Breoghania sp. L-A4: one gene and its partner. The protein of the gene in region 2 binds, or shares a complex with, the protein of the main gene of each other region. Links are inferred from orthologs where the notes say so. Each region holds a gene or a part of one and is shown on either strand. Other genes may lie near its edges.

Evidence for each region.
Region 1: rpsT (region 2) and rpsM share a complex: the UniProt entries of both Bacillus subtilis proteins name them as parts of the 30S ribosomal subunit. The link is inferred for Breoghania sp. L-A4 from one-to-one orthologs.

The regions. Positions count from the first base shown.
Region 1 is NZ_CP031841.1:3,223,072-3,225,960, forward strand. It holds rpsM (30S ribosomal protein S13), read right to left. Parts: upstream 1,685-2,889; coding sequence 1,316-1,684; downstream 1-1,315. Other genes in the region: rpsK (30S ribosomal protein S11), read right to left, coding at 859-1,248; D1F64_RS14660 (adenylate kinase), read right to left, coding at 1,965-2,546. UniProt on the Bacillus subtilis protein: Located at the top of the head of the 30S subunit, it contacts several helices of the 16S rRNA.
Region 2 is NZ_CP031841.1:313,660-318,849, forward strand. Bases 1,943-4,857 are described here. They hold rpsT (30S ribosomal protein S20), read right to left. Parts: upstream 3,594-4,857; coding sequence 3,291-3,593; downstream 1,943-3,290. Other genes in these bases: D1F64_RS01515 (rhodanese-like domain-containing protein), read right to left, coding at 2,164-2,610; D1F64_RS01525 (enoyl-CoA hydratase), read right to left, coding at 3,775-4,548; mutM (bifunctional DNA-formamidopyrimidine glycosylase/DNA-(apurinic or apyrimidinic site) lyase), read right to left, coding at 4,717-4,857. Outside these bases: chromosomal replication initiator protein DnaA, read right to left, coding at 340-1,800; more of mutM, read right to left, coding at 4,858-5,190. UniProt on the Bacillus subtilis protein: Binds directly to 16S ribosomal RNA.

The DNA of each region.
Region 1 (2,889 bases), 2.9 Mb from region 2 along the record:
GACCTTCTTGAGAAGCGCGGGATTGAACGCCAGCTCCGGAACGGTCTCTTCCTTGACTTCCTTCTCCGGCTCTTCGAACGTCACGAAGATAGAGAGCTGGTCCTGGAGGATGCGCGCCGCGTATGCCACCGAATCTTCAGGCCTCACCGACCCGTCGGTCTCGACCGTCATCGTCAGCTTGTCATAATCGAGAACCTGTCCCTCACGGGTATTCTCGACCTTGTAGGACACCTTGCGCACCGGCGAGTAGAGGCTGTCCACGGCAATCAGGCCGATGGGAGCGTCCTCGGGACGGTTGTGCTCGGCGGCCACATAGCCCTTGCCGGTGTTGACCGTGAACTCCATGCGGATTTCCGTGCCCTCGTCGAGGGTGCACAGAGCGTGCTCGGGGTTCAGGATCTCGATGTCGCCAACGGTCTGGATATCGCCTGCGGTCACGATGCCGGGCCCTGCTTGCGCAGAACCATCCGCTTCGGGCCCTCGCCTTCCATGCGCAGCGCGATTTCCTTGATGTTCAGGACCGTGTCCGTCACATCCTCGCGCACGCCCGGAATGGACGAAAACTCATGCAGCACGCCATCGATCTGCACAGCCGTCACCGCAGCACCCTGCAGCGAGGACAGCAGAACGCGGCGCAGCGCGTTGCCGAGTGTCAGGCCGAAACCGCGCTCCAGCGGCTCCGCCACGACCGTGGCAACACGGCGCGGATCACCGCCCGCTTTGATCTCAAGCTTGTTCGGCTTGATCAGCTCTTGCCAGTTCTTTTGAATCGTCACGTATATGCCCTTTCGGCTTTCCCGCCGGCGCTCGTGGTCCGGCTATCCCTTGCCTAAAGAGAAACGGGTGATAAACGTCGAATTAGACGCGGCGACGCTTGCGCGGACGGCAGCCGTTGTGCGGGATCGGCGTCACGTCGCGGATCGACGTGATCGTGAAACCCGCTGCCTGAAGCGCGCGCAAAGCAGACTCACGTCCCGAACCCGGACCGCGAACCTCGACCTCGAGGGTCCGCATGCCGTGTTCCTGAGCCTTCTTGGCAGCATCTTCACCGGCCATCTGGGCCGCGAACGGCGTCGACTTGCGCGAGCCCTTGTAGCCCATCGTGCCAGCCGAGGACCAGGAAATCGCGTTGCCCTGGGCGTCCGTGATCGTGATCATCGTGTTGTTGAACGTGGATGTCACGTGAGCGACGCCAGACGTGATGTTCTTGCGCTCGCGGCGACGCACGCGCGTCGTTTCTTTCGCCATTTTGAACCTTTCGTTCGATCTCTACGCCGCCGTAATTCCAGCGGCTCCACCGTAAGCAGTCGCCGGACTACTTCTTCTTGCCGGCGATCGCTTTCGCCGGACCCTTGCGGGTGCGGGCATTGGTATGGGTACGCTGACCGCGCACCGGCAGGCCACGGCGATGCCGCAGACCACGGTAGCAGCCAAGATCCATGAGGCGCTTGATGTTCATCGCGACTTCGCGGCGAAGGTCACCTTCGACGAGGTAGTCGCGGTCAATCGACTCGCGGATCTGAATGACTTCGGCATCCGACAGTTCGTTAACCCGGCGTTCCGGCGCGATATTCACCTTTTCGATGATTTCCTGCGCTTTCTGCCGGCCGATACCGTGAATGTACTGCAGCGCGATGACAACGCGCTTGTTCGTCGGAATGTTGACGCCTGCAATACGGGCCACGCTTGTTCTCCTTCTCGACGCTCGCGTCCTGCGGGCGTCAAATTTGCCGTACGTTTTTGAGGCTTCCAAACACGACAGGATCGGGCCCGGTCCCTCGGGGGCCGACGCCGATCGCTGTAGATTTGCGATGTGCGCCGGGTATTACTGGATTTTCGGGTGCGACGCAACCGTCCAGATCACGGTGCGCCGCGGTGAGACCACCGAAACACACAATTGTTGTTCGCGCCCGAAGGCGGATCGCGCCCTGCCTGCGTCCAGGACGCCGGCAGGGAGGCCGCGCTCAGCTCTCGGCGTTCTGAAGAAGAACGGCATCGATCTGCCGGGCGACCTCTTCGATCGAGGCCATGCCGTCGACCGACTGCAGCATGTCGCGCTTGCTGTAAAAATCGATCAGCGGCGCTGTCTGCTCGTAGTAGACCTTCAGACGCTTCTTCAGCGTCTCGGCGTTGTCGTCCGCGCGCGCGCCGCCCGTCTCACGGGCCCGCGTCTCGATGCGGTCGACAAGGATCTTGTCGTCCACCTTCAGCTCGATCACCGTGTCGAGCTTCATGGCCTTCGACGCCAGCAGATCCTGCAGGGCTTCGGCTTGCGCGATGGTGCGCGGGAAACCGTCAAGAATGAAACCGTTGGCGCAATCGGGCTCGTCGATCCGGTCCGAAATGATCGACACCATGATCTCGTCGGAAACCAGATCGCCGCGGTCCATGACCTCTTTGGCCTTCAGACCGACCGGCGTCGCGGCCGCAACCGCGGCGCGCAGCATGTCGCCCGTGGAGAGCTGGACAATGCCGTGTTTCTCGACCAGGCGCGTGGCCTGCGTGCCCTTGCCGGCCCCCGGAGGGCCCAACAGTATCAATCTCATCGCCGCTTCCCCCTGAGCTTCGCCTTCTTGACCAGACCCTCGTACTGATGAGCCAGCAGGTGTCCCTGGATCTGAGAAACCGTATCCATGGTCACACTGACGACGATCAGCAGCGAAGTCCCCCGAAATAGAACGGAACGCCGGTGGCCGATATTAGAAATTCAGGTAATAGGCAGATGATCACCAGATAGATCGCGCCCACGCCCGTGATTCTGGTCAGCACGTAATCGATGTACTGGGCCGTGCGTTCACCGGGCCGGATGCCCGGAATGAAGCCACCGTGCTTCTTGAGATTGTCGGCCGTGTCCGTCGGATTGAACACGATCGCCGTGTAGAAGAACGC
Region 2 (5,190 bases):
ATGTGCCATGCGGAAAAGCCGCTTTGGCAGAACAGGTTGAGGCTTCATAGCAGCCCGAGGGGATTGGAACCCTGCCCGCAAAGCGTGCGGAATGCAAGAGCCCGGGGCAGGATTTCGCCGTTCCGGGGGCTTGCCCGGGGCCGCGCTGCGGCTTTTCGCGCCGCAAACGTGATGCGACGCACGAACCGGTCGCGGGTGCAGCGCAACACGCCGCGCCGGGACGCCGAATCGGTGCCTGCCGCGCCCATGAAACAGCGCACCCGCCTCGAGCCACGAAGCGGGTGCGTGATCCTGCTGCGGACCCGTGCTCCGGGGCCGCGAGTAGCCGTGAAACGCGGCTCAGTTGTCGAGCATGCGCTTCAGCAGCTCGATTTCCTGTGCGAGATTCGGATCGTTCGACGACAGCTCGGTGATCTTGCGCACCGCATGCAGCACTGTCGTGTGATCGCGGTTGCCGAAGCGCCGGCCGATTTCGGGCAGCGAACGGGGGGTGAGGGCCTTCGCCAGGAACATCGCGATCTGGCGCGGACGTACGATGGTACGGGTACGTCGAGCCGACAGCAGGTCCGATTTGGACACGTTGTAGTGTTTGGAGACCACGCGCTGAATGTCTTCGATCTTCACTCGCCGCGGCTCATGAGCGCGCACCAGATCGCGCAGCGTCATCTCGGCCATGTCGAGGGTGATCGGCGCGTTGGTGAGCTGGTTGTGCGCAACCAGACGGTTGAGCGCGCCTTCCAGATCGCGGCCGTTCGAGGAGACGTTGGTGGCGACGTAGTCGAGCACCGCTTCCGGCATGTGGAAGTTGGGATAGGTGTTACGGGTCAGCGCGATGCGATGCGACAGGATGGCGCGGCGCAGATCATGGTCCGGCTGCTGGATGCCGACAACCAGTCCGCCGGCGAGGCGCGAACGTACGCGGTCATCGAGAGCTTCCAGGTCGGCGGGCGGCCGGTCGGCGGCCACCACCACCTGGCGGGCCCCGTCGATCAGCGAATTGAGCGTGTGGCAGAATTCCTGCTGGATCTGCTTGCCATGCAGAAACTGCATGTCGTCGATCAGCAGAATGTCGATTCCGCGCAGCGTGTCCTTGAACGCAATGGCCGACTGGGTCTTCAGCGCCGCGACGAAACGGTACATGAAGTGCTCGGCGGTCAGATAGAGCACCTTGCGTCCGGTGCTGCGAGCCTCCGCGGCGATCGCGTGCAACAGATGTGTCTTGCCGAGGCCGACGCTGGCGTGAACGAACAGCGGGTTGTAGGTCACCGGCGCGCCTGAGGTGAGCTGGCGCGCGGCGGCCAGCGAAAGCGCGTTCGACTTGCCCTCGATAAAGGTCGCAAACGTGTATCTCGGCTCCAGCGGCGAGCCTTCCAGGACATCGCGTCGCGGCTCGTGCTCGCTGCGCGTCTGGGGCTGCGACAGGCCGCGCGGCGTGGCGTCGCCGAGTGATACTGGACGGGTCTCGAAGACGCCCTTCTGGCTGGCCTTCGCCGCGGTCTGGGCGTTCTGGGCGACGACGGAGGGCCGGGCCCGGACGGCGCCGCGCACCGTCAGTTCGATACGGTTGACCGAGTCGCACTCGTTCTGCCAAAGGCCGATGATGCGGTCGCGGTAATGCGACTGGATCCACGTCTTCAGGAAGCGGGTGGGAACGGACAGCTGAACGGTTCCATCGGGCGCCTGGCCTTCCAGATTGACGCGTGCAAACCAACTCGAGAACACATCCTCGCCCAGTTCAGCACGCAACTGGCTCTTCACCCGTTTCCATTGTTCCGGACCCGGAACGTCAGCAATGTCCATGGCTTGCGCCTCCGTCTGTCGAGCGGGGTTCGGGCGCCGCACCCGGTTCCCCGCCGTTTATCGTTTTACAGCGCCATGCCCGGAGGCCGGCGCCTTGCTTTTGTGACGCCCGCGGCCGGTCCCGGCCTCAGGCGCTGATCGTTTCAAACAGGTATCCCGGCGCCGGCGGGCCGACGACTGAACACCTGTGTGCGGCGCCTGAGGCGCCGCGTGTGCAAACGATGTGCCGCATCGTCCGGGTTCGCGATGAGGAACCCTAAGCAGGATCAAACCGGATCCTGTACGCGTCTCTCTTGCTTTCAGGCCGGACCGGCGGTGCAAGAGAGGATCCGGTCACGGGCGAACAGCCCCGGACCAACTCGTTCAGGACTGTACCCATGGAAGGTTCGATTGCTTCCAGCCGCCAACGGACCCGCGATGCCCGTCCGCGTCCAGAGGCCCTTCAAAGCCATCGGTGATATTATAGCACTGTGTAAATCCGGCCTGCGTCATGGCAATGGCAGCGGAGAGGCTGCGGGCGCCGGACCGGCACAGAAAATACAAAGGGTCGCTCTTTTCCACGCCGCGTTTTGCGAGTTCGTCGCCCAACGTCGTGACGAAATCGGAGGCGGTGGGTTGCCCCTGAAATTGCTGCCATTCGACCAGAACCGGTTCGCGATCGAGACCGCGAATATCCGGGATGCCGACGAAAGTCCATTCGGCGCGTGTGCGTACGTCGATCAAGACGGCTGAAGGATTGTCCACCAGGTCCTGGTACGTCGCGGTCGCGGTCTTGTCACCGGCGTATCCGCCGGATGCGTCGCTCGACATGAAGCCCCTTTGCCGCCGGTAAAACCGACACCAACATTTCTATCGAGTTTTTGAGTGGTAATGTATTGACGACTAAAAAGTTTAGTATTTAGTATAACTTTTCAGCATCTATAAGGTCTTCTCTAGGCCTTGGCCTCTCGGAGAGCAAGCATATTTTGTCAGGCACTTTCAGATTTATTTGACCGTACGACATGAATGCACTCGTTTGAGGCAAGGTAATCTTCTGGATGGCGATAATCCCGAGGTGGCCCCCCGTTGAAAGCAAACATACACATGGCGTTCTGCGGCTGCAACCGAACTAATCGACAATCGGATTAACAGCGCTTCCAGCCCTTACGTCAGCTCCCCGATGGGGCTGCTCCGAGGGGGTACTTAATGTGTTTTGACTCAACGGCTTTAGCTCATACGAGAGGCTTTATGAGGCGCGCGGACGGGGCCGCAATTTTTTTTTCGGCAATTCATCTTGACAGCCGTCGAATCCCTGCAGCCCGCTTAACATAAACGTTAACATAGCATTAACGCTTTGATTTATATGTGTTTTTTGAGTCACGCCCTCGGCGGCAATTTCGACTGTACGTAGGTGTTTTTGTTTAGCCGGCGGAATTGAAACCGTGATTAGCCGTCTAATAGAAAAGCCCGGTCGAAGACCGGGCTTTTCAGGCATATCCGAGGGCTTGAGATCAGGCGCTGAGCGCCTTCACCCGCTTGCTGAGGCGGGAAACTTTCCGCGACGCCGTGTTGGCGTGCAGGATGCCCTTGTTGACGGCGCTCATGATGATCGGCTGCGCCGTCTTCAGTGCTTCAGCGGCGATCGCCTGGTCGCCGGCCGAGATGGCTTCCTCAACCTTGCGGATAAAGGTGCGCATGCGGCTGCGGCGCGCCTGGTTCACGACCGTGCGGCGGGCGATCTTGCGTCCAGCCTTTTTGGCCGAGGGGTGTTGGCCATGGCTCTGTCCTGGTCCGTTTGTAAAACTGGTTGTGATGTTGCGCCCGACACACCGTGTCCCTGCTGCCGGCTCCGCTGCGCACATCTGGTGTTTCGCAACATCGCTTGAGGCAAAAGGACCAGCGCACCGGACCAAACGCAATGGGCAGCAGAAAGCCCGCCACCATTTGGACGGGGCTTATATGCCGCGCGGGCGGCAACGTCAATGTCGAAGCGCTCTATTTGTTGCGGAACTGCGGCGAACGCTTCTCGATGAAGGCCTGCATGCCTTCCTTCTGGTCCTCGGTGGCGAACATGGCGTGGAACACGCGGCGTTCGAAACGTACGCCTTCCTCCAGCGTGGTCTCATAGGCCCGGTCGACGCTTTCCTTGGTCATCATGACGGTGACCTGGGAGAATTCCGCTATCTTCTGCGCCACGCGCAGGGCTTCCTCGAGCAGGTCTGACAACGGCACCACACGGCTGACAAGCCCTGCGCGCTCGGCCTCCTCGGCATCCATGAAGCGGCCGGTGAGGCACATTTCCATCGCCTTGGACTTGCCGACGAAACGGGTCAGCCGCTGGGTGCCGCCGGCGCCCGGCATGACGCCGAGCTGGATTTCCGGCTGGCCGAACTGGGCGTTGTCGGCCGCCAGGATGAAGTCGCACATCATGGCGAGCTCGCAGCCGCCGCCCAGCGCGTAGCCGGCCACCGCCGCGATCACCGGCATGCGGGTGCGCGCGATGCGCTCCCACGACGTAATGAAGTCGTCCTTGTAGGTCTGCGGATAGGTGAGCCCGACCATTTCCTTGATGTCGGCGCCGGCGGCGAACGCCTTGTCCGAGCCGGTGACCACGATGCAGCCGACTTTCTCGTCCGCCTCGAATCCCTCGATGGCGCGGTTGAGTTCCGCGATCAGCGCCGAGTTCAGCGCGTTGCGCGCCTTCGGACGGTTCAGCGTGACGAGCCCGACCTTGCCGCGCGTCTCCACCAGAATGTTCTCGTAAGCCATGATGCCTCCCGCATGGCCTTCCCATCCGCATGCGCTGCGCGGGATGGAAAGGTGTGTCCAGGATGCAAGGCGTAGCGCCGCGCGTGACCCGGCGCAAGACCTTGGCAGCGGTACGCGTGAACACATTGTCTTGCGCTGCGGATGCCGGTGAGCAGCCGGCGACGGGCTTCAGCGCTGGCAGGCGGGGCAATGGAACGTTGAGCGCCCCGATTGCACAAACCGCGCGATGATGCCGCCGCACCCCTCGTGCCGGCAGGCCTCGTTTTCGCGGTCATAGGCGGCAAAGCTGTGCTGGAAATATCCCAGCGATCCGTCGGTCTGGACGTGGTCGCGCAGGCTCGATCCGCCGGCCGCCACCGCCTCGCCGAGAACGTCGCGGATGACCTGCGCCAGAAGGAGGGCGCGCTCCGTTGGTCGCCCGTCCTTGCGTGCCAGCGTTCCCGCGGCGCGTATGGGCGACAGGCCCGCGCGCCACAGCGCCTCGCAGACATAGATGTTGCCAAGCCCCGCGACGATGCGCTGGTCGAGCAGCGCCGCCTTGAGCGGTGTCTTCTTGTTCGCGAAAGCGCTTGCGAGAAAGGCGCCGTCGAGCCGGTTGCCCAGTGGCTCGATGCCCAGATGGGCGAACAGCGGATGCGCGTC